DNA from 2 places in the Paenibacillus sp. JZ16 genome. Region 1 is predicted to be linked to the other one. Evidence: a T-box and tRNA genes for the amino acid it is inferred to sense, from the RefSeq annotation. Region 1 holds a T-box; the other holds one or more tRNA genes.
What was found. A T-box is a leader RNA that pairs with one kind of tRNA and senses whether it is charged. The one in region 1 lies ahead of BJP58_RS27710 (arginine--tRNA ligase), so its partner is inferred to be a tRNA-Arg.

Region 1 (7,978 bases):
GTCTTATGGCGGTGTTTTTTGTGTCCGTGAGGATGAGAACCCCACAAGGGGGTTCGTCGGAGCCTATACTTCGGGAGGATTACCTCGCAGTCGGCCCGAAGGGCCGCATCCCTTCTGGGACGTAAGAAGAAACCGCCTCTTAAGAGGCGGTGTTTTTGCGTTCGCGAGGATGAGAACCCCACAAGGGGGTTCGTCGGAGCCTATGCTTCGGGAGGATTACTTCGCAGTCGGCCCGAAGGGCCGCATCCCTTCTGGGACGTAAAAGATGGAGCCGCCACTTTTTATAATCGCGGCTTTCTTGCATTCCAGAAGGGGGATGAACCCCATAGTCGATTCCAAAACATCCCACAAAAAACACAAACTCTAACGGACCGTAGGTTCGTTATTTCGGATAAAACGGCCCAAACTAGAATTTAACGGACACCACAGCCGTTATTTAGCTATTTCATAGGCAAATTACCCTCATTTTTCCTAAATAACGGACTTCAGGTCCGTTACCGAACCAGTAAGAGCGTTTTCCCCGCAAATAACGGCCCCTGAGTCCGTTAAAGCAACGCATACCCGCCACTTGCTCAATAAGCTTCTGCAAACAGTCCTGCCTATCGCCAAGCACTGACCCGCTCCGATTTCTTCACGAAAATGGAAGACAACGCTCTCGCTCGCGCGGTCAGAAGTATTTTCCTTCCTTCGGGCGTGCGAGTATAGACCAGTTCGGCAGGGCCGATATGCTTGCGCCACAGCTGGGCAAACCGTTCCGCGTGTTCTTTGCGGCGACCGATTTCCTCCGGCACGGCATGGTAATCCCGTTTCTTCATAAACCAGCTTCGCGATTCACGGTATAGAAGATAACGCGGGTTATTGATCGGGTCCAGCACCTGCTGCAGCGAATCCAAAAAGAGTGTTTTTTCCTGAGTGGTTCCGTCTCTAAGCCAACACGTGACGGTTCCTCCCACTTCCTCAGCTTTCAATCGGTGAATGCTTGGCCCAGATTCGACCAGTTTCATATCGAACAGGGCCGTATAAACGACGAGACCAACCTCACGGATACTACGCTCCAGCGACTGATGCCGCGCCAGCATTTTGATGGCTTTATATACCCATGGACTTGATACGAGTAAGGCAACGGCAACCGGGATGAGTAAATTGAACCAGGCCGGCGCGTCCGATTGGAACAAACGCGGAGACGTTAACGTCTCGCTGAAGGCGCCCAATCCCAGACCAACGGCGAACAGGAGTACGGCTTTCACCGTATGAGAAAACACGACAGGCCTAGGGATGCTCTCTCGATCCGCCGTCAGCTCTTCCGTCATGGAGCTGTGAAGGGCAATCGCCGAATCCCAACGCCCCTTCAGAAGATGCCGCTGCTTCGCACGCTCCAATGTGTCGCGGTTATAATCGTTAATGCTGTCTGCGGTTTGCCTTTTCCGAAGATCAAGGCCCATGCGCTCCAAGCCCGACTCTATGGTCTGGTGCGAGATCGATAAACCTACGAGAGATCGAAATCTGCGGGCCAGCGAGCCCAAATCTTCACCGCCGTCGCTCTTGGCTGTATCTATGCAGGCCAGATGCCAGATCGCTCCGGTCTTATCGGGATTCCCGCGCTGCGCCCGAATCGCCCGCCCTCTCATCTGATTGGACAGCATGAACGAACCGACATATGATGCCATGACTAAGGAATTGATTCCGGGGGCATCCCACCCCTCACCCAGAAGAGCCGCCGTACCAACCAGCACCCGGATTTCTCCCTCCGAAAACACTTCCGTTATGATTGCAACGATATCCGAGCGATTCGCATCACGAACATCAATCGTTACATAGCGGCTGTCGTGAGCAAGCGGGCGCTCCGATAAGTGAATATCTCGCCGATCGGCACAAACCCTGGCTAAAGGCACAGCCTTTGCCGGCAGCACTACAAAGGAGCCGGTCAGAATTCCGATAGGCAGCTCATGCTCGCTCTGCGAGCTGTTTTTCTCAGCCAGCTGCCTTCTGATTAACTCGAAAATGGGGACAACGCCGAGCCGATGAAGCGGCTTCTCGTCAGCTGCATCCTTCGGCAGGTCCTCCTTACGGATATAATCGGTCAAAATCACCATCCGCAAGTTCTCCCCCAGCACGGAACGCTCGAAATCAAGAATACGCCCGATGCCGTGCAATTTCGAAACGCTCTGGACCAGCATTTTGTCAAATGCCGGGGTAGAACGCATATAAACCCTCCGGCGTTCAATCATGCCCATTCGGCTGAGCCTCTTTTGTAAACCCTTTAACTCCGGCAGCTCACGATCCATATGCGGATCTTTATACAGCATGCCGCTAAGGAGTTCCTCCAACCACTCTTCCGAAAAATCGGGCGTTTCCTTCTCCTTCATTCCGAGCAGCTTCACCGCCTCCTTCCAGATGGGCTGATTGGCGGCACGCAGATAAAGCACCATACTGGAGTAATACTCGGGCGAGGATAATATTTCTTCGGTATACGTTTCGGATTGCGTAATCCAAGGATGATTGACAATCAAATCCGCCAGGAACTTATCCCGGATCAGCTCGCCCTTAACCTGGGCTGCCTGCAGCCGAAACTCCCGGAGTTTAGCTGCCTCCTCTTGTGTAGGCGTGGTTAAACTTATGTAATCCTGATGCGGGCACAGCTCACCATGACGGACCAACTCCGGGACGCTAATCTCTTCGTCGATGGGACCGCAAAGCTCGATATACCGCTGCCATTCCCTTGGATTAACATCATATGGCGGTGTGGCAGTAAGGGCAATCTTCGTCGGCTGGCCCAGCATTTCGCACAGCTGCATAGCACTTTGCCACCAAGACATCCGGAGATGATGCGCCTCGTCAAAAATGACTGTATGATAGCCCTGTCGCTTCAACAATTCCAAAGTTTCTTGAGCCTCGGTACCGTTCGTGATATCATCCTCGCTAGCGCTATCCATCACCTCCGCCTCAGAAGCTTCCATGGCCATTTCGGGTTCCCTGTAGTTCTCATCTTCAACCTGATGCGCATGCTCTATCTCCGCCGTACCTTTCTTCCTCACAGAGGTTTGCTCCCCAGCAGTACTAAGCAGGCTATGAAGGGCTTGATAGGTCGTAATCGTTACCAATGCCGGTCGCTTGAGCGAGGTGGAGATCCATTCGGGCTGTTCTTGATCGTCTAGGAATAATTCCACGAATCGGCTCGCCCATTGCTGCTTGATGGTGAGTGTGGGGGCCAGGATGATCGTCGGCCGGTTAATGCGCAGCATGATTTCCAGTCCAAGAACGGTCTTCCCCGAACCCGGCGGCGCCACCAAATGCAGATGCCGATTCTTCAGATGATGCTCCAGCCCGTGAAGGACCCTTTTCTGATAGGAGCGCCACGGATAACGAAACGACAGATTACTCGGAAAAAACTTCATGAATTCCTCCAGTTTAGATGCACCTCTTTCTTCTTCGGTGTGTATAAGAAAAACGTCTATCGACGTACGTTCACAGAAGACAGATCGCGTGTAAAGGATGTTTTTCTTGCATTATCGATTGGGTTCAGCTGCGCTGAAAACTTATATATTCGATAGTCTAAAAAAGTGATCCATGACCTACTGTAATTCCATGTGAATAAGCGGAAACGGCTTTCCGGAGCCGTCCAGCTCGGAGCGACCGATTTGCACGAAGCCGTATTTTTTATAAAAAGCATGGGCCATGGGGTTCTGTTCATTCACATCGACTTGCAGCCTCCGCCCCTTGAGCTGTTCGGCATGCCGGATCAGTTCCGTTCCTGAGCCTTGGCCGTGATGGAGGGGATCCACAAACAGCATTTCGATTTTGGTGCCATCCAGCCCCATAAATCCAATCGGTTCCCCCTGTTCGGTATTCAAGCAAACCCAGATCTCTACGGCTCTCAGCGCTCCGTTTTGCATCATCTCATAATAAAACCGGATATCCTCCTCCGTCAGGAAATCATGCGTTTGGGATACGGCACGAAGCCATATTTCCACCAGCCGATCATGATACTCTTCTGTATAAGGCGCTATATGTAACACCACTTCATCCAGTCCCTTCCAAATCATTCGATCTCATCGATATTCATGATAACGTGTAAATTGCTCTATACTATTATAGTGGAATCCGGTACATTAATCAGAGACTTTATCTTTGTCAGGAAGGAGAGAACAACATGCCGTTATGGCTTATATATGCATTGCTGTCGGCGGTCACGGCGGCTCTTGTCGCCATTTTCGGAAAAATAGGCCTGCAAAACATCGATGCCAATTCGGCAACGGCCATCCGCTCTGTCATTATGGCCCTGTTTTTGCTGGGAGTCGTGGGGGTTCAGGGCAAATTCTCGGAACTCGGTGACATTCTGGTTCAGAAGAAAGCATTAAGCTTCATTGTGCTCAGCGGCATTGCGGGGGCATTGTCCTGGCTGTTTTATTTTCTTGCGCTAAAATACGGCAAAGTATCGCAGGTAGGACCTATCGATAAATTGAGCGTTGTCATCGCGGTCATTCTGGCCTTTGTGTTTCTTGGAGAAAAGATATCCTGGATTAACGCAGCCGGCGTTGCACTCATTGCCGTTGGCGCTCTTCTGGTTGCCGTTAAATAAGGTTCTACATAAAACCGCTGCTCAGCGGCTTTTTGTTCGTTCGTTTATTGTTAAAACCTATCAATATTATCACATTTATATATTTCTAATTATAAGATAAACATGTCACAATGAGGATAATTCATGGGTGAGGGAGTTGTTGTTATGTCAGAGCAAGTATGGAAAGCTCACGATTATGATCGGCAGTTATCGTTTGTCTCGGCTTATGGAAAAAGCGTAGTAGAGCTTCTTGCGCCCCAACCCGGAGAGCGGATTCTTGATCTCGGCTGCGGAACCGGCGATTTGGCAAATGAAATATCTGCTTCGGGTGCACATGTAACCGGCATGGATGATTCGGCCGAGATGATTGAGCGCGCCAAAAGCAAATACCCCGGGCTTACGTTTCTGGCCGGAGACGGCGAGAACTTCGACACCGAATCGCCGTATGATGCCGTCTTCTCCAATGCAGCCCTGCATTGGATGAAGGATGCTGGTGGTGTGGTACGCTCCGTCTATGGCGCACTCAAGCCCGGTGGCCGATTCGTAGCGGAGTTTGGAGGCAAGGGGAATATCGACGGAATTTACCAAGCTTTGAAAACGGTGTTCGCCGACCATTATGGAATGGATGCCGACACCCGAAATCCGTGGTATTTTCCCAGCTTGGGCCAATATACGACCTTGCTTGAATCCCATGGGTTCCGGGTGCATATCGCCCATCACTTCGACCGTCCCACGAAGCTCCCTGAGGGCAAGGATGGCGTGAAGTATTGGCTGCTGCATTTTGGCGATCGTTTCTTTGCTGGATTCTCGGCTCAAGAGAAGGACGAAGCCATTGCCCGTATCAGCCAAGCTGCCCGGGCGACGCTCTGGCGTGAGGATGCATTTTATGCAGATTACAAGCGCCTGCGAGTCTTTGCAGAGAAAGTTTCATAATTTTAGGGTTGATTTTCTAAATAGAATGGTTAATAATATGAAAAACTTGAACATGTGATTTTCGTTGATTGGGAGAGTAACTGCACTTGACTTTAGTCCAAGCGAGCCGGGAGGGTGGAAACCGGTACAATGTCGGCGGTGAAACGGACCCAGGAGATGGTCTTCCGAAATGAAATATCGTAGGAAGCCCCGGCTTACACCGTTATCGTATCAAGGTGGTTAAACCCTCTATGGTTTAACAACAAGAGTGGTACCGCGAGCACAAGTCCTCGTCTCTTTAGGAGATGAGGGCTTTTTTGATTTTTCTGACGTGTTTTGTTTATTTTTCAAAGGGGGATTTAACGTGTTAAGTCATTTGATTACTTCGAGCCTTCAACAAGCTGTAAACCAGGTGTGTGAAGATATGGGCGTCCAACTGCCCGATTCTACTCCAATCCGGATTGAGCAGCCTGCCAGCATGGAGCATGGGGACTATGCCACCAACATTGCGATGCAGCTTGCGAAGCTGCTTCGTAAAGCTCCGCTGCATATTGCCGAGCTGATTCAAGCCGAGCTTGAGCAGGATACGACTTATAAACAGCTAGTCTATGCCACGGAGATTGTTGCACCAGGTTTTATGAATCTGCGTATCGATTGGGAATATTGGGCTGGTCATCACTTTGAATTGCCCCCGGCAACGAACGAGAAGATTGTCATTGAGCATACTTCCATCAATCCGAATAAATCCGCCCATATCGGCCATCTAAGAAACTCCTGTATCGGCGATACGCTGGTCAGGCTGATGAGGAAGCTTGGTTACGAGGTGGAGGTTCATAATTATATCGACGACCTTGGCAATCAACTGGCAGATACGGTGGTCGGGATGCTCCACACGCCGCTGTCAAAGGAACATGCCCGGTTCGGCGATTACTGCTGGGACGTGTATTCAAGTACCAATAAGGCCTACGAAAGGGAGCCCGGGCTGGTTCAGCATCGGACCGAGGTTCTGCACGCACTGGAAGAGGGTAACCAGAATCTGTCCTGGATCGGACTGCTCGTTGCCGAGAGAATTGTCAAAGAGCATCTTGAAGAAATGAAGCAGTTCGGCATTGACTATGATCTGCTTGTGTGGGAGAGCAGCATTGTCAGAGAGGGGTTCTGGGCATCCGCTTTCGAGCTGTTGAAGAACACGCCGCTCTTCCATCAGGAAACCGAGGGCAAACTTGCAGGCTGCTGGGTGCTCAAGCAAACAGGAACGGAAGCCGTTGACGATCCGGAGTCAGACCACAGCATGGATAAAGTGCTCGTGCGCTCCAATGGCATCCTGACTTACACCGCTAAAGACATCGCCTATCACCTGTGGAAATACGGTGTGCTCTCCAACGATTTTGTATATAAAAAATTCACAAACGAAGTTTGGACGACGAGCACTCATGGCGAGCAGCTCTCTTTCGGCAAAGCAGACATGGTCATCAACGTCATTGATTACAGGCAGCAGTACCCGCAGGCGATGGTGAAGCAGGCGCTGGAAAGCCTGGGATTCCATAAAGAGGCCGACAAGCTCCGTCATGTCAGCTACGGCGTCGTTTCGTTAAGCCCTTCTGCCGCTTCGGATCTCGGCATCGATACTTCCGACGGGAAAGCATCCTACGCGATGTCCGGACGTCAGGGGATCGGAATTAAAATCACCGAGCTTATCCATCAAGTAGCCAAGTTCATCGAAGACACCCGTTCCGATAAAAACGGTTTGTCCAGTCATACGATCGCAGCCGCCTCCATCCGTTACTATCTGCTTCGTTTTGCACTGCAAACCGAAGTGGTGTTCGATCTGAAGCAGGCCACTGAAATATCGGGAAATACGGGGGTATACCTGCTCTACTCCTACGCGCGTGCACTCAGCGTGCTCAACAAAGCGCAAGAAGCGGGGGTTTCGCCGTCGGTGCCTGCCCGGTTCCCTGCCATGGAAAAAGCGGAGCATGCGCTCCTTCGCCATATCAGCACCTGGCACGATACCCTGTATGCCGCCGGCCGGGATCTATCTCCAAGCGCCATCTGCAACTTTACTTATGAGCTGTGCTCCTTGTTCAACAATTTTTACTCGGCATGCCCAATTCTGAAATCGGCGGATGAAGTGCTCCGGTTCCGTGTATGGCTCACTTCCTTATTTAAAAACACTCTTGGAGAAGCACTGGATGTACTGGGACTGCCCACGCCCAGCCGGATGTAAATCTCCATCTAACGAGTTTAACGAATGACGGTGTACTAAAAAAGCCACCGTACGATTCATGTTGAATACGTACGGTGGCTATCATATATTATTGCAATCCTCTGACGGTCAATCTGATCTGGACGGCATCTGCTGCAGGCTCTTCCTGCAGGGTCCAGTTGACGGCCAGCGCTTCCTTCAAGCGAGCGACCTGCTCCTCCTGGAGCTTCAGCCCCTCAATAATGCCTTCACCTACACTAAAATCGGATTCTGAACTGATGTGGAAGGCTTCCTCCAGCCAG
Region 2 (24,075 bases), 1.6 Mb from region 1:
GCCGCATGGTTTTGATACGGATGTAGGCGAACGGGGCGTGAAGCTCTCCGGCGGTCAGCGGCAGCGGATTGCCATCGCCAGAGCCTTACTGCGGGATCCGAAGATTCTGATGCTGGACGAAGCCACCTCAAGTCTGGACAGCCGTTCCGAGATTGAAGTACAGAAGGCGCTCAAGAACCTGATGGCTGGCCGGACGACGATTATTATTGCGCACCGGTTATCCACGGTTGTAGGAGCGAATCAGATTATTTTCATTGAAAAAGGAACGGTAACCGGACGGGGAACGCATGATGAATTGATTGAGCAGCATGACATGTACAGAGAGTTTGCCGTACAGCAGCTGCAGATGAATGAAACGATTGAGGCCTAAGCGCGCCTTGAAATGCTGGGGAAGAAGGGATGGCCACCATGGCAAAAATATTGGTAGTGGACGACGACCCGAATATCCGCGAACTCATAAAGGTATTTCTGGAGGAAGCGGGGATGGAAGGGGTATTCGAAGCCTCGGATGGCATCGAGGCCTTGTCCGTCATGGATCAGACATCCGTCGATCTGGTCGTGATGGATATCATGATGCCGAATATGGACGGATGGGAGCTATGCCGGGAGATCCGGAGGAACACCGGTATTCCGGTGCTGATGCTGACGGCAAAAGGGGAAACGAGGCAGATCGTGAAGGGTTTTGAGCTGGGTACCGACGATTATCTGGTGAAGCCCTTCGAACCAGCGGAGCTCGTTGTGCGCGTCAAAGCGCTGCTGAAGCGGTATCAGGTAGCCGCATCGCAGACGGTGACCATCGGCAAGCTGCAGATGAACCGCAGAACCTATGAAGTCAAGGCGGGTGATGAGGCTTTTACCCTGCCGCTGAAGGAGTTTGAGCTGCTCTTCAAGCTGGCCAGTTATCCGGGGAGCACGTTGCCGCGCGACAGGCTGATCGAAGATATATGGGGATATGACTTTGAAGGAAACGAACGGACGCTGGACGTCCACGTGAATCGGCTGCGGGAGCGATTCCCGGAGGAGAAATACCGGTTCAGGATTCGGACGGTGCGCGGTCTAGGTTACCGCCTGGAGGCAGGTGAAGGTTAATGAAGAAAACGCACAAAATATGGTGGAAGATCGTTCGGGAAACGCTTCAGACCATCTTGGTCTTTGCTGTCTTAGGCGCGTCATGGACGGCGGCGACCTATGTGACGCGGTTTATTTACACCTGGACTGGAACGCCGCGTTGGGATTATGTCGTCCAGCTGATCAACTTGTTTGTTGGCGTCATCATCTTCTTCCTATGCATGCTGGTCGTGGGCATGTTCTTCAAGCATCGGCAAATGGCCATGCTGAATTCCATTACGGATGCCATGCGCCGGATATCGCAGGGAGACTTCAAGGTAAAGATGAACGAAAATGAATGGCGCGGGGAGTTCAAGATGATCGCCAGCAGCATTAACGACATGGCCGGCGAATTGGGGCGGATGGAGACCATGCGTCAGGATTTCATCTCCAATGTGTCCCATGAAATTCAATCCCCGCTTACTTCGATTCGGGGGTTTGCAAGGGCGCTCCGAAATCCCCGCCTCACGGAGGAGAAGAGAGCCCGTTACCTGGAGATCATCGAAGGAGAGAGCCGCCGCTTGTCGCAGCTGAGTGACAATCTGTTAAAGCTGTCATCCCTGGAAGGAGAGCAGCCGGCATTCGAAAGGGCTCGTTACCGGCTCGACGGGCAGCTGCGTGCGGTCGTCTTGGCGCATGAGCCGCAGTGGCTGGCGAAACGGATTCAGGTGGATCTGGATCTCGCTAAGGTAGAGATTGAGGCCACAGAGGATCTGCTGAGTCAAGTGTGGACCAACTTGCTGCACAACAGCATCAAATTCACGCAGGAAGGCGGTATGATCACAATCGTGCTGAAGGCAGGGGAAGACGGAGCCGAGGTTACGATGACGGATACGGGGGTTGGGATGTCGGAGTCGGACCAGCTGCATATATTCGAACGCTTCTACAAAGCGGACAAATCGCGTAATCGCGCTGCGGGTGGCAGCGGGCTTGGATTATCGATCGTGAAGCGGATCGTCGATATTCATCAAGGGAAGATTACGGTCCAATCCGAGCTTGGGAAGGGATCTGTTTTTACGATGATGGTGCCATATAAGCGATCACTGGATACGAAGTAGTGAATTGTGCAGTGAGGGTTGGACATAAAGCATTTCCTCGTTAATCTTGCGTATGTAACGGACACCAAGGCCCTTATTTTGCCGAATGAAGCACCATAAACTAAAATAACGGACACCAGATCCGTTATTTTAGGATTTGTATAGGTAAATGCGGTCTTTTGGAAGGAATAACGGATCCTTAGTCCGATAGTCTTCGGAAAAGCCCCATTTTCCATCAAATAAGGTACTCTCGGTCCGTTAGCTCCACTAAAGCAGGGGGCGATGCAGCCATAGCACGACCATTGCAGTCGGCTCTAAATAATATATTGCAGATGCCTATAGCCGTAAGAAAAAACTAGCCGGCGATAACGCTGCACGATAAAATGCAGATGCTAATACTTAGCTGGCGATAGCGCTCTACAACAATATGCAGATGCCAATACTTAGCTGTTCGATGGCATGTACATGCCATTGTTAGCCGTACGATAACCGGTTAGTTTCACCCTAACGGGGCTATTCGGATAATAGGGTCACTGGTTACTGCATGAATATGGTCGACAGCCAAGCACATTCCGAGGCCATGCGCCGTGTTTGCCGCGTGCCTCTCCCGCGCAGTGTAATAATGGCTGCTGCAAGATGATCAGCCTCGAAGCACCTCAGCCACGCACCGTGCGCATAGGAAGCAGAGCGCACAGGGAGCAACGGCAAGGTAAGTGCAGCTATACGGCACGGTTTGCTACAGGTAGGTTAGCTGCACTATTACAGCACCTTCTCCAAAAAGCTGATGGTCCGCTCATGCTTCGGTCTGCCGAACACTTCCTCCGGCGGGCCTTCCTCTACGATATACCCGCCATCCATGAAAATCACCCGGTCCGCAACCTCGCGGGCAAAGCCCATCTCATGCGTGACGATCATCATCGTCATGCCTTCGCGCGCCAGATCCTTCATGACGCCGAGCACTTCGCCGACCATCTCCGGGTCAAGCGCCGATGTCGGCTCGTCAAACAGCATGATGTCCGGATTCATCGCCAAGGCCCGGGCGATCGCGACACGCTGTTTCTGACCGCCCGACAGCTGGCTGGGGAAGGCCTCCGCCTTATCGGAGAGGCCTACTTGTTCCAGCAGCTTCAGCCCCGTGGCACGCGCCTCGGACGCGCTCTGCTTGCCCAGCTCGACCGGGGCAAATGTGATGTTCTTCAGCACATTGAAGTGGGGGAACAGATTAAAGTGCTGGAACACCATGCCGATGTTTTCACGTGCCTTGTTGATGTCCGTTTTAGGGTCATTGATATCCTTGTCATGCACGAACACCCTGCCTGCCGTAATGTCCTCCAGTCGGTTGATGCAGCGCAGGAAGGTGCTTTTGCCGGAGCCCGAGGGCCCGATGACACAGACAACCTCGCCTTCCTGAACCTGCATGTCGATGCCCTTCAGCACCTCGTTCGTGCCAAAATTCTTCTTCAGTCCTTCTACGCGGATTTTATCCATGACGCACCTTCCCTTCCAGACGGCCCGAAATTTTAGTCAGAATAGTAATCACGACCAGATACATGATGGCGACCACGAGCCAGATATCAAACGATGCGAATGTTCTTGCGATGATGATTTTCCCGGATTGGGTCAGCTCGACCAGGCCGATTACCGACAGGATCGACGTATCCTTGAGCGTGATCACCAGTTGGTTAATAAAGGTCGGAATCATGACTTTGATTGCCTGGGGAATGATGATTTTCATCATGGCTTTACGGTATGGCAGACCGAGCGAGCGGGCAGCCTCCAGCTGTCCAGGGTCAATGGATTGGATACCGCCCCGGATAATTTCCGTGACATAGGCACCGGCATTCAGGCTAAGTGTCAGGACAGCTGCCACGATCGGCGACATCGTGAACCCGAGCGCTTGCGGAATACCGAAATAGATGAAGAAGGCAAGAACCAGCAGCGGTATGCCGCGGAAAATATCCACGAATACAGTTGCGATGCCTCGGAGCCATTTATTGCGTCCGACCTTCATGAAACCGAATATCAACCCTAGGAAAAAAGCGAAGAACAGCGATACGATGGTCAACAGCAGCGTATTGCCAAGGCCCTTCAGCAGCGAAGGCAGCGACTCCACAATCAGCTCCCAGCGGCTTTGATTCGCCGCGCCTACGGCATTTTCGCCAATGTATTTTGCCTTAATGCGATCGTACTCTCCGCTGGCCTTCAGGTTGATCAAGCCGGCATTGAATTTTTCCAGTAGCTCCTGGTTCCGTCCCTTGCCGACGGCAAATCCGTAGGAGGCACCCGGCTCCATTTTCGTGACGATCTTCAGTCCATTGTTCTGTTCGACTCCGTATGCCAGCACGGGAAAATCGTCAAAACAGGCAACGGAATTGCCGGTCCTGACATCGTCATACATCTGGGCGGAATCGTCGAAAGGCACGATGGTAAATCCGTACTTGGACGAAATGGATTCAGCAAAGCTGTAGCCCTCCGTACCGGTTTTGACAGCGACTTTTTTTCCTTTTAAATCCTCGTACCCTTTAATAGACTCCTGATCCTGGCGGATGGCCATGACCACACCAGAGTCAAAATAAGGGTCGGAGAAGTCGAATTTCTGCTTCCGCTCTTCCGTGATGCTCATGCCGGCAATGACGCCGTCCACCTGATTGGCTTCCAGCGCCTGAACCGCCGCATTGAAGCCGAGCGGCTTGATCTCATATTTGAAATTTTGATCTTTTGCGATCGCATCCAGCAGATCCATGTCGATACCGACAAATTTGCCGCTTGCATCCTGGAATTCAAACGGGGCAAACGTAATGTCCGTTCCGATCTGATAGGTTTTACCGGAGGCTGGCTCTGCCGCGGCGCTTGCCGCCCCGTATGGCATGCCCGCTGCCATGAGTATCAGCAGTGACATGAACGCGTATAACATCCGGAATGATTTCATAGTGACCTCCTCTTTTTAAACACCGATGTAAGTTAGTTACCCATTAAGGCTTCCTTATTAAACAGTTTCCGTCTTCTTCATTGGGTATCTTATTTTGCTAATCAACCAATCATGCCTAGATATACCAATTAAATGGGGCGTATCAACATAAGCTGAAGAAAAAATTCAAAACGCTTCAATCCGGATGCAACATTTACCAATGCCCTCACGTTAGAAGGGTAAGGCAAGCATGGTAGCGATGCCAATATAAAGGAGGCTGACAATAATGAAAAGATGGGTCAAACAAGTAGGTTCCATCATGATTGCAGGTGCACTGTTGACTGGAAGTACGGCTGTAGTAGGATTGAGCGGGGCAACCGAGGTGCATGCGGCGGAGGCAGCACAGCAAAACCTTCTGACCGTACTCGGTAAAGGCGAGATCTCGGTGAAGCCAGATATCGTATATCTTTCCATCGGGGCTGAATCATATGCGGAAACCGCAAAATCCGCACAGAAGAGCAATGCACAGAAAATGGATAAGATTACGAAGCTGTTGAAAGAAACCTGGAAGATCGATGACAAGGATATCAAAACCGAGCAGTTCTATGTACAGCCTAACTATACGTACTCTGATGATAATGGACGTAAAGTGAAAAACTATTCGGCGTATCATTCCCTGGAAGTCACGCTTCGCGATTTGAACAAAGTCGGCGATTTGCTTGATGCAGCATCCGATGCCGGCGCCAATTCCATTGGAAACGCACGTTTCTCAGTTGAGAACCGCGATGCGTTCGAGGCCCAAGTGATTGATAAGGCGATGGCGAATGCAGACCTGAAAGCTCAGGCGATGGCAAAAGCCTCCAAGCGCCAGTTGGGGATCGTGCTGAATATTGTGGAAGGTTCCGTTGGTGTAGATACCATCTTTGGTCTCGAAAAAATGGCGATGGAAGCACAATCCACGGCAGCGGACGCGGGCGCAAACACATCCGTGAAGCCGGGCGAAATCAAGATCTCGACGCAGCTGTATGTGCAATATGAGCTGAAGTAGTTGTTGTTTTCGACTCAGCATGCAGAAAACCGTTCATCCGGATCTTACCGGGTGGACGGTTTTTTGTGTATCCTTATTCGAAAAATGAAATACCATAATCAGGGACCACATCCGTCCCTTCCCCTGTCGAAATACACAGAAAAGTGTTGTGTATAGGGGGAAAACGAGGTATAGTGAATATGCGAAAAACTGAACTTTGATCTGAACGTTACAGCCATACCCATGGATATGGCTTTTTTTTCTTAGTCGAGACTTCTAGCATCCTCCACCTTTAAGAAACGGATTCTGCCAACCTGAGCACAACAGGCAGTAGGACCGTTTCTTCTTAGTGGGGAACGTTTTTGTGCATACTGGTTAGCAGAAATGTACACATGGAATAGGTCACATTTTGAAGAAGGGGTTGATGCATGTGATTGAACTTGTCCAGATCGAGAAGCATTTTCAGGGACAAGCGGTCGTGCATCCGCTGTCGCTCTCCATTAAAGAAGGGGAATTCCTGACTTTGCTGGGCCCCAGCGGCTGCGGCAAAACGACGATTCTCCGAATGATAGCAGGATTCGAACAGCCAACCAAAGGACAGGTCTGGCTGGCGGGTCAGAATGTGACGGAAATGCCTGCGAACAAGCGGGATTTGAATCTGGTATTCCAACACTATGCTCTGTTTCCGCATATGACCGTAGAAGATAATATCGCTTTTGGGTTGAAAATGAAAAAAATGCCACGTCAACTCATCAAGGAGCGGGTGGACGAGGCTGTTGCCATGACGCAGCTGACGGCCCTGCGGGAACGCTTCCCGCACCAGCTGTCCGGCGGACAGCAGCAGCGCGTGGCCATCGCCCGCGCCATTGCCAACAAACCGAAGGTGCTGCTGCTGGATGAACCGCTTGGGGCACTGGATCTGCAGCTGCGGAAGAATCTGCAGTCCGAGCTCAAGCATTTGCAGCGGACGCTCGGGATTACGTTTGTATATGTAACGCACGACCAAGAGGAAGCCATGATGCTCTCCGACCGGATCGTCATCATGAACCATGGACGGGTAGAGCAAATCGGTACGCCGCGCGAGATCTATGCGAGACCGCATACGCTGTTTGCCGCTACGTTTGTAGGGGAGAATAACGTTTTTTCCTCGCCAGAGGGTCTCTTTGCCGTGCGGCCGGAGAAACTCATTCCCCAGCGGGAATCGGGTGCCAAGAAGAGCGGCGTGATTGAGGATGTGCAGTACCTCGGCAGCGTTCATAAACTGCTGGTCCAATTGGATGATGAGCCGATGAAGGTCATGATTGCTCTCGATATCTCGGATGATCAGCCATGGGAGGTTGGCGAACGGGTTGGGGTGAACTGGAACGCCAAAGATGAGGTGATCATCGGATCATGAGGAAATCAAGGTTCCTGTTGACTCCGGTCCTGCTGTGGTTATCCCTGTTCCTGATCGTTCCGATGCTAATCGTGGTCGGCATCTCTTTTCTCTCGCGGGATTCGCTGGGGAACGTCGTGTTTTCCTTCAGTCTGGAAGGATACAAGACCTTCTTTGATCCATTATATTTGGGGATCTACTGGGATACCTTGGTACTGTCGCTGCTGACTACGGTGATCTGCTTGTTAGTCAGCTATCCTTTGGCCTATTATATAGCCAACGCTTCCCCGCGTATCCAAACCTGGGGATTAATTCTGATCACGGTCCCGTTCTGGATCAACTTTTTGATCCGCACCTATGCCTGGGTCCTGCTGCTTCGGACCCAAGGCGTGGTGAACAGCCTGCTGCTGTGGATGGGATGGATCGACGAGCCGATTCAGATGCTGTATACGTACGGCGCCGTACTGCTCGGGATGGTGTATAACTTCATCCCCTTCATGGTGCTGCCGATTTACGTGGCCCTGGAGCAGATGGACAAGCGTCTGCTGGATGCGGCCAGCGATCTGGGCGCTTCCAGGTGGAAAGCATTCCGGCACATTACCTTGCCGCAGAGCAAATCCGGCATCATGACGGGGGCGGTTCTGGTCTATGTCTCGACTTCCGGGATGTTTGTAGTTACGGATATTTTGGGAGGCGCGAAGTCCTCCATGATCAGTAATATCATTCAGCAGCAGTTCCTGGGTGCGCGCAACTGGCCCTTTGGAGCGGCGTTGTCGGTGATCTTCGTGATTACGTCCCTGGTGCTGATCCTGCTCTTTAACCGGGCGATGCAAGCCCGCCATCAACGCGTAGGGGAGGGGAGATAGGTGAAGAAGAAGAATCACCCGCTGCTTGGGATTCACTCTTTCCTTATGATGGCTTTCATCTATGTACCGATCATCATGATCATTATCTATTCCTTTAACAACACGCGGCTCAGCGGCAATTGGGAAGGATTTACATTCGATTGGTATGTGTCTCTATTCGAGAACCGGCACGTGATGGAAGCGCTGATGAACAGTTTAACGGTGGCGGTCATATCGACGATCATTTCTACCCTGCTCGGAACTGCGGCGGCGCTCTCGCTTCGGACTCTGGGACGCCGAGGTCGCAGCGGCATGAACGGGCTGCTGTATCTGCCGGTCATTATCCCGGATATTATTATGGGGCTGTCGCTGCTGGTATTGTTTAGTCAACTGAATATGCCGCTTGGCAAGACGACGGTGATCATCGCCCATATTACGTTCAGCCTGTCGTATGTGTATGTCGTAGTGACCGCCAGACTGTCGGGCATGGGCAAACAGCTGGATGAGGCGGCCCAGGATTTGGGCGCTACGCCTTGGCAGACGTTCCGGCATGTTACATTGCCGCAGATTGCTCCGGGCATTATCTCCGGCGCCTTGATTGCTTTTACGCTGTCATTGGATGACTTTATGGTTAGCTTTTTTGTCGCTGGCCCCGGCTCAACGACGCTGCCGATCTATATTTACGCTCAAGTGAAGCGCGGCATCTCGCCAGAGATTAACGCGCTGTGTACGCTGCTCATTCTGGTCAGCATCACGCTGATTCTGTTAGCGCAATATATTCTTAACCGCGGCAACGGGGAAAAGAAACATAAAACATTACCGATCTAAGCATAGGTACTGCTTTTTTCGAAATAAAACATGGAAGTGGAAAGAGAGGAGATATTGAATTGAAAAAATCAAGATGGACCCGCCTGCTGACGGCAGGCATGGTTGCGGTATTGTCTGTAGGACTCTTGGCCGGTTGCGGATCGGATAAGGAGACGCTTCACATTTACAGCTGGGCGGATAACTTTGATCCCGAGGTGCTGAAGGACTTCGAAGAGAAGTTCGACGTAAAGGTAACCTACGACAATTACGCAAACAATGAAGACCTGCTGGCTAAAATCAAGGCTGGCGGCAGTGGGTATGACCTCATTCAGCCGTCCGATTATATGGTCAAAACGATGATTGAATCGGAGCTGCTTGAGCCGCTTGACATGAATAATATCCCGAACTTCGTCAGTCTTACGGATACTTTCAAAGATCCTTCTTATGACCCGGGCAATAAATATTCAATTGTCTACACGTCCGGTGTAACGGGTATTGCATATAACAAGAAGTATGTGAAGGATGAGATCAACAGCTGGGAAGATCTCTGGAACCCGGAATACAAGGGTAAAGTCCTGCTTCTGGACGACAACCGTGAAATGATCGGCATGGCGCTGAAGAAGCAAGGAAAGTCCAACAGCAGCACAGATGAAGCGGAAATCACCGCAGCTGCGGATGAGCTGAAGACCCTGCTCCCGAATGTGCTAGCGTTTGATACGGATAACATCAAGCAGAAGATGATCCAAGAAGAAGGCTGGATTGCTACGGTATGGTCCGGAGATGCCGCCTTTATTGCTGCGGAGAATCCGGATGTGGCGTATGTCGTGCCAGAAGAAGGGGCTACCATCTTCTCTGATAACTACGCGATTCCTAAGGGTGCCAAGAATAAAGAGCTGGCCGAGAAATTCATCAATTTCATGATGGAGCCTGAGGTCAGCGCCAAAAACTATGAATTTATCGGATACAGCAATCCGAACACCAAAGCGATGGAATTCCATAGCGAGGAATACCGCGCCAATACGATGATCAACCTGACAGATGAAGAGCTGGGCCGTACCGAATGGCTGGATAATGTTGGTGACTCGCTCTCGATCTATGATCGTTTATGGACCGAACTGAAGAGCGGTCGTTAATTATAGGGCTTGCATTTTCATGTTTTTGTAATAAAAAGAGTCTGTCCCATTGGGGGCAGGCTCTTTTTTGTTTGTAAATAATAGTCCCTTAGTCCCGGGATAGGAAGAAATAGCCGATTTATACGAATCAAACCACAACTTCGGGGCCCGTTTCGTTGTTATATATAAAGGAGGACGCAAATAACTTAAACCAGGTTTCTATACGTTTAATCAGGAAAAGGAGAAAGCGGCTTGAGCGATGTGATGGGTATGTTTTTGATTGCATTGGTAGTTGCCGGGGTTGCAGCCGTTTTATTTCTGAACATCTTCAGGAAAAGCGCGCTGCATCTGCTGTTATTGAGTGTTCACAGTGCGCTTGTGGGAATCGGACTACTTCTATTAAGTTATGCAGCCCAGGGAAGGAAGTCTTGCTGTTTATGGGTACATGCGCTCTCTTGTTCGGTGTATTTCTAAGCGTAAAAGCATTCACTCAGAAAGACTTGGCGAACGTATAGGTCCTATGGCCTGGAATCAAAATTGTCATTGACTTTGTTACCAATACATTGAAAGCTTTCCTTATAATGATTAAGGGTAATAGATTAACAACTAACGGAAACTTAATTTAACAAAGGTGGAATTCTGATATGAATCCTAAATTACGTGTATGTGCATCATTAATTGCAACTAGCGTCCTGCTTGGCGGTCTGGGTTTGAGCGGACAGGTCATCGATGCAAGTGCCGCTAAGGCACCCGTTTCCGCCAGCCAAAAATCGTCAAAAAATGAAGTCGTACTGAAATGGAATGGCAAGACCCTGTCACAGAAAGGTCTCGTGCTGCACGGGGTAACTTATGTGCCGGCAACCGCTTTGCGGGACGGCCTGGGAATGCCTCTTAAATATGATGCAAAAAAACGTACGTATACACTGGGTAACGGTTATAACAAACTGAGTGCCATCGTATATGATTCAACTGAAATCGGTATTCTGGTGAACGGTTCGTATGCCGGCGAACCTGGGGGACAGATCATTAATGGTCGTCTGTATGTGCCATTCAAAACGATCAGCGAATACATGGGTGTTCAGGGACAATGGAACCCTTCCGTAAAAACACTCAGCATGACGCAGAAGAAACAGAACGACATTACGATCAAATCGGCTGCGCTGAAGAAAAAGATTCAGGGCGTGGATGCCGTTGTGAACTATCCTGTAATCAGCGGACTCGCCAATGAGGAGGCGCAAGCCGAGATCAATCAAGTGCTGAAAGAAAATGCGTCCGGCGTAATCACCCGTGCCGAAGGGAATGCTGAGGAATTCCCGCCGTCGGAATCCAGTTTCCCTTATGAATTTAGCGGTGACTTCGTGGTCCATTATAACCAGAACGATATCCTGAGCATTACGGCATACGATTATTCCTACACGGGTGGCGCTCATGGCATGACCTTCCGTAAAAGCTTCACGTTCTCCTTGAAGGATGGCAAGAAAATGCAGCTGGGCGATTTCATCAACCTGCAGGGCAAGAACAAACAGAAGCTGAACAACCTTGTGCTGAACAAGCTGAAGAAAGAGGGGGGCTACCTCAGCGGATTTGAAGGCGTGCCTGCCGATGCGGACTTCTACGTGAAAGATAACGCTGCGGTGCTGTACTTCCAACTTTATGAGTACACCGCATATGCTTATGGATTTCCGGAGTTTGAGCTGAAGCTGAAAGAGTGGAAGTAAGAGTATACGGGAGCGGTTTGTGTAAACTGCAATCAATTATTTTCATACTATAGCTTGCCTAGAAACATGATGTTATCCTGATGTAACACTGTGCTGGAACGAGTTACGAAAATCCCTTGATCATGGAACGTGGAGAGTGTATTCTCCTTTCCTGCGATCAAGGGGTTTTTCGTTTATCTAGAGACTTGCCTGGATGATAACTTGCACGTCTTGTACATCTGCACACTGCTTCTGCTCCCTGTGCACGCGTGGTCCGTGGCAAGCAAGCCGTTCGTTGAAATGGCCACCCTGCACGGGTCTTCTTTTATTTTCCCTCCCCACAAGTTAAGGCAGGCCTTTTAGGAGGGGGATGCTCTTGAGCTAGTCTTTAAGTTTTTATAGATAAGGTCAGGTCGTACCAAAGTGAGAGTATCCTCGGAGGAGCAAAGCGTTCGCCTTTGAAATCGGGAAACCTCCCTATCCATTCATTCAAGTTTCCCGATTTCAACAGCGACCGGAGGGGATACTCTCACTACCCTAAATCAAAGTTTTCTAAGAAATCCCCTTCGGAGGATAAGAAAGGGCAGGCACCGGATAACGGCGCCTGCCCTTTACTTCATTTCTTTTATAAGCCTTGCGGTGGTGTGTTCTCTAATACTTGATCAATCAGACCGTATTCTTTGGCTTCGTCAGCCGTCATGAAGTAGTCACGATCGGTATCCTTCTCAATGCGCTCCAGCGGTTGGCCCGTGCGATCGGACAGGATGCGGTTCAGCTTGTCGCGCATTTTGAGGATGCGGCGAGCACGGATCTCAATATCCGTGGCTTGACCTTGTGCGCCGCCGAGCGGCTGGTGAATCATAATCTCGCTGTTAGGCAGACCGTAGCGTTTGCCTTTAGCGCCTGCGTTGAGCAGGAATGCGCCCATGGAAGCAGCCATGCCGACACAGATCGTCGAAACGTCCGGCTTGATGAACTGCATCGTATCGAATATCGCCATACCTGCGGTAATGGAACCGCCAGGACTGTTGATGTAAAGATGAATATCCTTCTCAGGATCCTCAGCCGACAAGAACAGCATTTGGGCAATGATGGAATTGGCGACCACGTCATTTACGTCGGAGCCGAGGAAGATAATGCGGTCTTTCAGCAATCTGGAATAGATGTCGTACGCCCGCTCACCGCGGTTGCTTTGTTCAACGACCATAGGTATAAAACTCACGTGGAAAACCTCCTCTTAAGTACCTCATATAAATACTGTTACCGTATTACCCACATGATAAACAATTTAAATCAAAAAGTCAAAGATAGTCAAACTATTGGGTAAAAAAAAGAGCCGTCATGGGCGCTTTAGGGTAATCAGTATAGAGAATAAAAGTTATAATGGCGCGCCCGCGAGGAATCGAACCTCGATCTCAGGCTCCGGAGGCCTACGTCATATCCATTGGACCACGGGCGCAAAAAAATTAGCAACGAAGTTGATTATACCGCATCTATTTAAAAAATACAATAGCAGACAAAACTTTGTTCCTATTATATAGACGAGCCAGTACTTGGCCATAATGTATAAGAATGCCCGGGGCAGAGAAATATACTTTCGGACACTTGCAACCGGCATAATTATTGGTTAGAATAAAGGTGGGACTTAAAAAGTTCAACTGGGACATTTTACGACCAGATAGAGGAGAGCCGAGACGAAGTTTGCAGGAGTGGAATGCATGCGTAACCTATTAGAAATACAAGAGCAGCTTCTGCCGGATCTGATGGACACTCTTAAACGAAGGTATACCATCCTTCATCAGATCAAGTTGTCCGGAATTGTTGGCCGAAGAACATTGGCTTCATCACTCTCGATGACCGAGCGTGTTCTCAGAGCAGAGACTGATCTTCTGAAAGCGCAGGGGCTGATCGAGATTGAAACGCTTGGCATGCGCATCAGCAGCTCAGGGATATGCTTGCTGGAGGAGCTGGAGCCGGTCATGAATGAGTTATTCGGACTGGTTGAACTGGAAGAGAAGATTCGTCAGGCTTACGGGCTTCGTAAAGTGGTCATTATTCCCGGTGACAGCGAGTCATCTCCGGAAGTCAAACGTGAGCTTGGCCGGGCCGGAGCAAGAACGCTGCTAAGCTTTGTCCAAGATGGAGATACGATTGCCGTAACCGGCGGCTCCACGCTCGCCGAAGTGGCCGAGCAGATGTCCTCTTTGCCAGGCGGCGAACCGCTGACAAGCACTTGGTTTGTGCCAGCGCGGGGCGGTCTTGGGGAGAGCGTGGAGATTCAAGCGAACACCATTGCTTCCAAGATGGCAAAGCGCGTTGGAGCTGAGTACCGATTGCTTCACGTACCGGATCTGCTAAGCGAGGATGCCTATCAGTCTCTGGTGCAGGATCAGCATATCCAGGAGATCGTGGATGTGATCAGGCGCTGCCGTGTCATTATTCACGGCATCGGAGATGCCATGGAGATGGCAAGAAGGCGCAAGCTGGATGAAAACTCTATTCAGAACTTGCAGGCAGATGGCGCGATTGCGGAATCCTTCGGCTACTACTTCAGTGAAGATGGTGAAGTTGTCCACAAAATGCTTACTCTCGGGCTGCGGCTTGAGGATATTATGCGGACAGAGACGATCATCGGCATTGCTGGGGGTCAAGGCAAGGGCAAGGCGATTCATGCGGTGCTGAAATTCGGACATGAGGATATTCTCGTTACCGATGAAGCCGCGGCACTGGAAGTCGAGAAGGAGATTGACGCCGGGATTTGAACCCACGGGCGTGCACACTGATTTTTCCTTATTGTTGTCTTGATTGGCTTAACGGCCAATCTTGAATATATAAATTTTACAAATATGGAGGGAACTACTCATGGTTAAAGTAGGTATTAACGGTTTTGGACGTATTGGACGTAACGTGTTCCGCGCTGCGCTGAACAACAGCGAAGTTGAAATCGTGGCAATCAACGATTTGACGGACGTAAGCACGCTGGCACACCTTTTGAAATATGACACAACTCACGGAAGACTTAATGCAACGGTTGAAGCTAAAGAAGGCGCACTCGTTGTAAACGGCCGTGAAGTAAAAGTATTCGCTGAGCGTAACCCTGAAGCATTGCCTTGGGCTGAGCACGGCGTTGAAATCGTTGTAGAATCCACTGGTATTTTCACAGCGAAAGACAAAGCTTCCGCTCACTTGAAAGGCGGCGCTAAGAAAGTTATCATCTCCGCTCCAGCAACTGACGAAGATATCACGATCGTTATGGGCGTTAACGAAGACAAATACGATGCAGCTAACCATACTGTAATCTCCAATGCTTCTTGTACAACAAACTGCTTGGCTCCTTTTGCTAAAGTTCTTGACGAGAAATTCGGTATCGTTAAGGGTATGATGACTACGGTTCACTCCTACACGAATGACCAGCAAGTGCTTGATCTTCCGCACAAAGATCTGCGTCGTGCTCGTGCAGCTGCTGAAAACATCATTCCATCCACAACTGGTGCTGCTAAAGCGGTTAGCCTCGTTCTGCCACAATTGAAAGGCAAATTGAACGGTATGGCAATGCGTGTACCTACGAAGAACGTTTCTGTAACGGATCTCGTAGTTGAGCTGTCCCAAAATGTAACCCTTGAAGATGTAAACGGAGCTCTGAAAGCAGCTGCTGAAGGCCCGCTGAAAGGCATCTTGAACTACTCCGAAGAGCCGCTTGTATCCAGCGACTACAATGGCGACCCAGCTTCTTCCACTATCGATTCGCTCTCCACTATGGTAGTTGGCGACAACATGGTGAAAGTAGTTTCTTGGTATGACAACGAGTGGGGCTACTCCAACCGTGTCGTTGACCTCGCTGCTTACATCGCAAGCAAAGGTCTGTAATTGATCTAGCCATACAATCGAAGAGGAGTTCCGTTTCACGGGTCTCCTCTTTGGTTCATGGTTTTTCCTTGTTTTCATGCCAGAGCACTGGGAAGAATAGACAAGATCCGGGCGCTGGTTAGCGATAGAGAGAGAAACGAGAGCAACTGCATGCTGTCGGTGAGGAGAATAGTTTTCTTAGGAGGAACGTGGAGATGAACAAGAAAAGTGTACGTGATGTAGAAGTAAGCGGCAAACGGGTGTTTGTCCGCGTCGATTTCAATGTACCGCTCGAAGATGGTAAAATTACAGACGACACTCGTATTCGCGAGACTTTGCCGACCATTAAGTATCTGGTAGAGCAAGGAGCGAAAGTCATCCTGGCCAGTCACATGGGTCGTCCAAAAGGAGAGGTCGTTGAATCTTTGCGCCTGACTCCGGCAAGTCAGCGTCTGTCCGAGCTGCTCGGCAAACCGGTAGCCAAAGCGGATGAAGCGGTAGGAGAAGCTGTTAAAGCTCAAGTCGAGAAGCTGCAAAACGGCGATGTGCTCGTGCTTGAAAATGTTCGTTTTTACGCTGGTGAAGAGAAGAATGATCCGGAACTTGCGAAGCAATTCGCCGAACTGGCCGATCTGTTCGTGAATGACGCGTTTGGTGCTGCTCACCGTGCGCACGCTTCGACAGAAGGTATCGCTCATCATCTTCCGGCTGTATCGGGATTGTTGATGGAGAAAGAGCTGTCCGTTCTCGGCAAAGCCCTTTCGAATCCGGACCGTCCTTTTACCGCCATCATCGGTGGATCGAAGGTTAAGGACAAAATCGACGTGATCGACAACTTGCTTACGCTTGCTGATAATGTCATCATCGGCGGTGGACTTGCTTACACGTTCTTCAAAGCTCAAGGCCATGAAATCGGCCAATCTCTGCTTGATAAAGAGAAGCTTGATGTTGCACTCGGTTTCATCGAGAAAGCTAAAGAGCTGGGCAAAAACTTCTACCTGCCGGAAGATATCGTCGTTACGGACGAGTTCAGCGCAGACGCGAATACCAAGGTCGTTGATATCGACGGCATTCCTGCCGATTGGGAAGGCGTTGACATCGGACCTAAGACTCGCGCCAAGTATGCAGAAGTGATCAAGAACTCCAAGCTTGTCGTGTGGAACGGTCCTATGGGCGTATTCGAAATCGCTCCGTTCAGCAACGGTACTCGTGAAGTGGCACAAGCTTGTGCGGATACGGAAGCTTACACGATTATCGGCGGCGGCGACTCGGCTGCAGCTGCAGAGAAATTCGGTCTTGCCGACAAGATGAACCACATCTCGACAGGCGGCGGTGCATCTCTTGAGTTCATGGAAGGCAAAGCACTTCCTGGTGTTGTGGCACTGAACGACAAATAGAAATAGGCACTATATTGGATAGCAAGTGGATGAAGTTTGGACCCCGATTCTTCGGGGAATAAAGGAGTGAATCGTGTGAGAACACCTATCATAGCTGGTAACTGGAAAATGTTCAAAACCGTTCCGGAAGCAACTTCATTTATTGAAGATGTGAAAGGCAAAGCGGAAGTAGAAGGCGTTGAAAGCGTGATTTGCGCGCCATTTACCAATCTTCCTGCATTGGTTGAAGCGGTCAAGGGCACGAACATCAAAATCGGTGCACAAAATCTTCATTTTGAAGACAATGGCGCCTTTACGGGTGAAATCAGCGGTTTGATGCTGAAGGATCTGGGCGTGGACTATGTCATTATTGGACACTCCGAGCGCCGTCAGTATTTTGCTGAAACCGATGAGATCGTGAACAAGAAGGTACATGCGGCATTCCGCCATGGCCTTCTTCCGATCGTATGCGTCGGCGAGAAGCTGGAAGAACGCGAAGCCGGCCAAACCAAAGACGTGTGCAAAGTACAAACGGAGGCAGCGTTCGCAGGTGTTCCTGCTGATCAAGCGGTTCATGTCGTTATTGCTTATGAGCCAATCTGGGCGATCGGAACTGGCAAATCCTCTACGGCAGAGGATGCGAACGAAGTCATCGCTTATATTCGTGAACTCGTTCAAGGTCTGTACGGCGAAACCGTTGCAGAGCAAGTTCGTATTCAATACGGCGGCAGCGTGAAGCCTGAAAATGTAGCGGAGTATATGGGACAAAGCGACATCGACGGCGCGCTCGTTGGTGGTGCAAGTCTACAACCGGCTTCCTACATCGCACTCGTTGAGGGGGCGAAGTAAATGTCTGCTCCAAGACCTGTAGCTCTGATCATCATGGACGGTTTCGGGCTTCGCAACACCGAAGTGGGCAATGCGGTCGCTCAAGCGAACAAGCCTAACTACGACCGGTATTTGAAGCAATACCCGAACACCACGTTGACCGCTTGCGGTGAAGCCGTAGGCTTGCCGGAAGGTCAAATGGGGAACTCTGAAGTGGGTCACTTGAACATCGGCGCAGGCCGGATCGTGTATCAGGACTTGACCCGCATCACGAAGTCGATTCGTGAAGGAGAATTCTTCGAGAACGAAACGCTGGTGGAAGCCGTTCGCGCTGCTAAGAACAACAACAAGAAGCTGCATCTGTACGGGCTGGTATCCGACGGCGGCGTTCACAGTCATATTGAGCATATGTTTGCCATGCTGGATCTTTGCAAGAAGGAAGATTTCCATGACGTATACATCCATGGCTTCATGGATGGACGCGACGTGGCACCGGACAGCGGCAAGCAGTTCGTTAAAGATCTGATTGCGAAGATTGAAGAAGTGGGCGTTGGCCAAATCGCTACGCTTTCCGGTCGTTATTATGCGATGGACCGCGACAAGCGTTGGGATCGTGTCGAGAAGGCTTACCGTGCCATGGTGTATGGCGAAGGACCGAAATATACGGATCCGCTGAAAGCCATCATCGAATCTTACGAGAAATCGGTTTACGATGAATTCGTAGAACCGACCGTGATTGTGAATGGTGAAGGCGAGCCGGTTAGTCTGGTGGAGAGCGGAGATTCCGTTATCTTCCTGAACTACCGCCCTGACCGTGCGATTCAGCTGTCCCAGGTGTTTACGAATAATGACTTCCGTGGCTTTGAACGTGGACCGAAGTTCCCGCAAAACCTGCATTTTGTCTGCTTGACGCTGTTCAGCGAGACGGTGGAAGGCTTCGTTGCCTACAAACCGAAGAATCTCGATAACACGCTCGGCGAAGTGCTGGTTCAGCACAACAAGAAGCAGCTTCGGATTGCGGAAACCGAAAAGTACCCGCACGTGACATTCTTTTTCAGCGGTGGACGCGATGTTGAGCTTCCTGGTGAAACGCGCGTACTGATCAACTCGCCGAAAGTGGCGACCTACGATCTGAAACCGGAGATGAGCGCTTATGAAGTGGCGGATGCTTGCGTGAGAGAAATCGAAGCGGATAAGCATGACGCGATCATTTTGAACTTCGCCAACCCGGACATGGTAGGTCATTCCGGTATGCTGGAGCCGACAATTAAAGCCGTTGAGACTACGGATGAGTGTGTCGGCAAGGTCGTTGAGGCTGTTTTGGCAAAAGGCGGGGTAGTTCTGATTACCGCTGACCACGGGAACGCGGACATGGTATTTGACGAGAGTGGACGTCCGTTCACCGCACATACTACGAACCCGGTTCCGTTCATCGTAACGGATGAGAATGTAACGCTGCGTGAAGGCGGTATTCTTGCCGACATTGCGCCAACCATTCTCGACCTGATGGATCTGCCGAAGCCGGATGAGATGACTGGAACTTCCATGATTGCAGCACGTAAATAAGTGGTTCATAATGGAACATAAACATAACATTAAAAGGAGACTATACACATGACTATTATTTCTGATGTATATGCACGCGAAGTCCTTGACTCCCGTGGCAATCCAACCGTAGAGGTTGAAGTATACCTGGAATCCGGTGCAATCGGTCGCGCGATCGTTCCATCCGGTGCTTCCACTGGCGTTCACGAAGCCGTTGAGCTTCGCGACGACGACAAATCCCGTTACCTGGGCAAAGGCGTTCTGAAAGCTGTTGAGAACGTGAACGAAATCATCGCACCTGAAGTGATTGGCATGGACGCTCTGGACCAGCTTGGCATCGATAAACTGATGATCGCTTTGGACGGTACGCCGAACAAAGGCAAATTGGGTGCGAACGCAATTCTGGCCGTATCCATGGCTGTAGCTCGCGCTGCTGCTGATGCATTGGATCTTCCACTGTATGTTTACCTTGGCGGATTCAACGCAAAACAACTTCCAGTACCTATGATGAACATCGTTAACGGTGGCGCTCACGCGGACAACAACGTTGACGTTCAAGAGTTCATGGTATTGCCTGTTGGCGCACCTAGCTTCAAAGAAGCGCTTCGCATGGGCGCTGAAATCTTCCACAACCTGAAATCCGTTCTGAAGGGCAAAGGCCTGAACACAGCGGTTGGCGACGAAGGCGGCTTCGCTCCTAACTTCACGTCTAACGAAGATGCACTGTCTTCCATCATCGAAGCGATCGAAAAAGCCGGCTACAAGCCAGGTGAAGATGTATTGCTGGGTATGGACGTTGCTTCCACCGAGTTCTTCAAAGATGGCAAGTATGTTCTGGAAGGCGAAGGCAAATCCTTCACGCCGGCAGAATTCGTGGACTTGCTCGCTTCTTGGGTAGACAAATACCCAATCGTAACCATCGAAGACGGATGCTCCGAGGACGATTGGGAAGGTTGGAAATTGCTCACCGAGAAATTGGGTAACAAAATTCAACTCGTGGGTGACGACCTGTTCGTTACCAACACCGAGCGTCTGGAAAAAGGTATCAACGAAGGCATCGGTAACTCCATCCTGATCAAAGTAAACCAAATCGGTACATTGACTGAAACGTTCGATGCGATCGAAATGGCAAAACGCGCAGGATACACGGCTGTCATCTCCCACCGTTCCGGTGAGTCCGAGGACAGCACGATCGCTGATATCGCGGTGGCTACTAATGCTGGTCAGATCAAAACGGGTGCTCCTTCCCGTACGGACCGTGTGGCGAAATACAACCAATTGCTTCGTATCGAAGATCAATTGGGCGAGCTCGCTCAATACAACGGCTTGAAGTCGTTCTACAACTTGAAGCGCAAATAATTGAAATAAGAGAAAGCCCGGCTCCTGCTTTGAGGGAGCTGGGCTTTTTTGCATTGATTTGAGGAGCTGCAGGGTTGGGGCTGCACACTTTGTTATCGTGCCGAGGGACGGTGCGTATATCGTCTCCGGTCGCTGTTACAATCGGGAAGCTGGAATGGAATAAGCTGAGGAAGCTTCCCGATTTTAAAGGCGAACGCGCTGCTCCTCCACCGATATACGCACCTGAGCAGGAAGAAGGTGTGCAGCTATTTGTGAGTATCTCATAGGAGTGAAAAGAAGAAAGCCCAGCTCTGTGATGTCACATGAGCCGGGATTTTGGGTGTATGGGAGGCGGGTCCATTAGCATTTCGGTCTCGTCTTGAAATAACCGCTTAGTAAGAGGTCATCGAAAAGGATCATAAAGGTGGACTGCTGTAGACAAGATCATGTATTCATAAGGTTGATGATGCTAATTTTCTTTCGACGGGAAGATCATCAATTCTGCTGCAGCATCTCCAAAAATGCCCCTGCCGCCAGCGAGGGCGACTGCTGCTTCCGAACGGCGACGCCAATATATCGATCCGGTAACGGAGTGTCTGTTCGAAGCTCCAGCAAGGAACCGTCCGAGATCTGAGACGAGACAAAGGCCCGTGGCAAGAAGGCTGTTCCATAACCGCGCTCGGCAAATTCTGCTAACATGTCCAGGCTGTTCAACTCGAAGTCGGCTGCCACTTCCACCCCTTGCGATCGGAACCACCCTTCGATGAAGGACCGCGTCGAGCTGCCGGGGGACAGCATCAAGAGGGGGAGCTCCGTCAATTCTTCCGTCCGTAGAGGCCTGCGCGCCCAATCTGCGAAGGCCGTTCCGACCACGGCGCAATAAGGCGAGGTACGGGAGTCGATGATATGGATTTCCTCGTCCGATACGGGAAGGTGAACAAAGCCGAGATCCAACGATCCTTTCTTTAAGCGCTCCACGATGCTGCTTGTTCGCTCCTGTGACAGCTGAATGCGGATGTCGGGATAGCGAGCATGGAATCGGTCGAGCAAGGAGAGGAGAAAGTCCTTGACGATAGCCCCGTTCGCGCCAATCCTCAGCCTGCCTTCGCTAAACTGCTTTAGCTTCTTCAATCGCCGCTCGGCTGAATCGAGTTCGTCGAATGCTTGCCTTACATGCTGATACAAGGCCTCTCCTTCTGTTGTTAAGCGGACGCCCTTGGATAACCGGTCGAATAGCCCCACGCCGAGGGCTTCTTCCAACTGCTTGATGGCATAACTCACAGAGGGCTGTGTCATATGGAGGTTATGCGCAGCTTTCGTGAGATTGGAAGTCTCTGCAGCATGCAGGAACACTCGATACCATTCCGTGTTGGCGATCATTTGTTATCAATCCTCTCTATGGCAACTGTTGATTATTACGATTTCATTTATTTCAAATATACCTCTAAACTGAAGGATAAGGAATCGAAATGTTTACGGGAGGTATGAACATGGCAGGAAGTACGTTTGGAGAGCGGTTAAAAATGACTACGTTCGGGGAATCACACGGAGAAGCGGTGGGCGTCATTTTAGAAGGTGTCACACCGGGCGTTGAGCTGGACGAGGCTTACATTCAGATTCAGATGGATCGCAGAAGGCCGGGGCAATCCTCTGTTACGACTCCCCGCAAGGAATACGATAAGATCCGCATTTTATCTGGACTTTTCGAGGGAAGAACGACGGGGACGCCACTGTGCATCATGCTTAACAACACCGACATGCGCCCGTCGGCTTACGATACAATCAAATCGACCTACCGGCCCGGGCATGCGGATTTCACATATGAAAAAAAATACAAGATTCGCGACTATCGAGGAAGCGGAAGAGCTTCGGGAAGGGAGACGGCTGCGCGAGTGGCTGCTGGAGCCGTGGCGCGGAAGCTTCTGGAACGTCGGGGTGTCTCCATCCTGGCGTATACGACCGAGATCGGAGGCATCCGATGCGAGCAATTTGACGCCGATGCTATCGAACGGAATGCGGTTCGTGCGTGTGATCCGGAAGCAGCCGTTCGCATGATTGAGAGGATAGAACGACTGGCCGAAGAGGGGGACAGCTGCGGGGGATTGTCGAATGCCGAATTAGCGGCATTGCCGCGGGACTGGGGGAACCCGTATTCGACAAGCTTGACGCTGAGTTAGCGAAGGCTATGTTGTCCGTCGGCGCGATTAAGGGCATTGAATTCGGGGCAGGCTTTCAAGCGGCCACTATGCGGGGAAGCGAACACAACGATCAGATGGACGCGGGAGGGTTCCGGACGAACCATGCCGGCGGAATCATCGGTGGTATCAGCACCGGGGCGGATATCGTGTTCCGAGTCGTCGTAAAGCCGACTTCATCCATTTCTACCCCTCAACAGACTGTCGATGTAGACGGCAATGAACGGGAAATTGCGACGATCGGCAGGCACGATCCATGCATCTGTCCCCGCGTCGTACCGGTGATCGAAGCGATGGCTTGCATGGTAATCGAGGATCATTACAAGCGTCAAGCCGCTTTGCTGGACGAATAGCAGGGAACAACATACGGCAAAAAACCGGAAGCGATCTGCTTCCGGTTTTGTATTTAAAGATCTAATGCGGCTCTCAGGTCCCAAGGGGGCTGGGGAGCTGAAATCGCATTAAACCAGAGTTTGCAAGGAATCCGGCTTGAATGGTGCCAGCTCGTCGAAACGTCCGTCTCGAACCTTAGCGGCCCATTGCGGATCAGCCAACAGGGCACGGCCGACGGCAACCAGGTCAAATTCATTTTCCTCAAGACGATTCAGGAGCTCTTCGAGGTCTCTTTGGCCGGCACCCTTACCTTGGGTGAAGAGGCTGGTGAATACTTCATCGAGACCGACGGAACCGACGGTGATGACTGTTTTTCCTGTCAGTTTCTTGGCCCATCCAGCAAAGTTCAGGTCAGAACCTTCGAATTCAGGCTCCCAGAAGCGACGGGTCGAGCAGTGGAATATATCGACCCCGGCGTCAGACAGCGCGGTTAACAACTGACCCAGCTTTTCAGGCGTATCCGCCAGCTTGGCCTCATATTGGGTTGTCTTCCATTGGGATAGGCGGATGGCAACTGGGAAGTCTGGACCCACCGCCTCACGTACGGCTTTGACCACTTCGACCGCAAAGCGGGCACGCTTCAGCATGTCACCTCCGTATTCATCGGTACGCTGGTTCGTTCTCTCCCAGAGGAATTGG

Region 2: it has a tRNA-Arg gene. The T-box ahead of BJP58_RS27710 (arginine--tRNA ligase) is inferred to sense a tRNA for this amino acid. The anticodon was not compared.

The regions. Positions count from the first base shown of each region.
Region 1 covers NZ_CP017659.1:6,206,715-6,214,692, reverse strand. The annotation lists gene BJP58_RS27730 (DEAD/DEAH box helicase family protein) at 600-3,395, opposite strand; gene BJP58_RS27725 (acetyltransferase) at 3,573-4,043, opposite strand; gene BJP58_RS27720 (EamA family transporter) at 4,151-4,579, shown strand; gene BJP58_RS27715 (class I SAM-dependent methyltransferase) at 4,724-5,491, shown strand; T-box leader at 5,547-5,771, shown strand; gene BJP58_RS27710 (arginine--tRNA ligase) at 5,835-7,697, shown strand; gene BJP58_RS27705 (hypothetical protein) at 7,786-7,978, opposite strand, start outside.
Region 2 covers NZ_CP017659.1:4,585,129-4,609,203, forward strand. The annotation lists gene BJP58_RS20915 (ABC transporter ATP-binding protein) at 1-370, shown strand, start outside; gene BJP58_RS20920 (response regulator transcription factor) at 409-1,089, shown strand; gene BJP58_RS20925 (HAMP domain-containing sensor histidine kinase) at 1,089-2,165, shown strand; gene BJP58_RS20930 (amino acid ABC transporter ATP-binding protein) at 2,904-3,632, opposite strand; gene BJP58_RS20935 (amino acid ABC transporter substrate-binding protein/permease) at 3,625-5,013, opposite strand; gene BJP58_RS20940 (SIMPL domain-containing protein) at 5,339-6,100, shown strand; gene BJP58_RS20945 (ABC transporter ATP-binding protein) at 6,504-7,475, shown strand; gene BJP58_RS20950 (ABC transporter permease) at 7,472-8,320, shown strand; gene BJP58_RS20955 (ABC transporter permease) at 8,366-9,127, shown strand; gene BJP58_RS20960 (ABC transporter substrate-binding protein) at 9,187-10,239, shown strand; gene BJP58_RS20965 (hypothetical protein) at 10,471-10,692, shown strand; gene BJP58_RS20970 (PdaC/SigV domain-containing protein) at 10,863-11,936, shown strand; gene clpP (ATP-dependent Clp endopeptidase proteolytic subunit ClpP) at 12,541-13,137, opposite strand; tRNA gene BJP58_RS20980 (tRNA-Arg) at 13,300-13,374, opposite strand; gene BJP58_RS20985 (sugar-binding transcriptional regulator) at 13,634-14,677, shown strand; gene gap (type I glyceraldehyde-3-phosphate dehydrogenase) at 14,778-15,782, shown strand; gene BJP58_RS20995 (phosphoglycerate kinase) at 15,977-17,158, shown strand; gene tpiA (triose-phosphate isomerase) at 17,234-17,986, shown strand; gene gpmI (2,3-bisphosphoglycerate-independent phosphoglycerate mutase) at 17,987-19,531, shown strand; gene eno (phosphopyruvate hydratase) at 19,580-20,869, shown strand; gene BJP58_RS21015 (LysR family transcriptional regulator) at 21,344-22,228, opposite strand; partial or broken gene aroC (chorismate synthase) at 22,339-23,396, shown strand; gene BJP58_RS21025 (NADH:flavin oxidoreductase) at 23,505-24,075, opposite strand, start outside.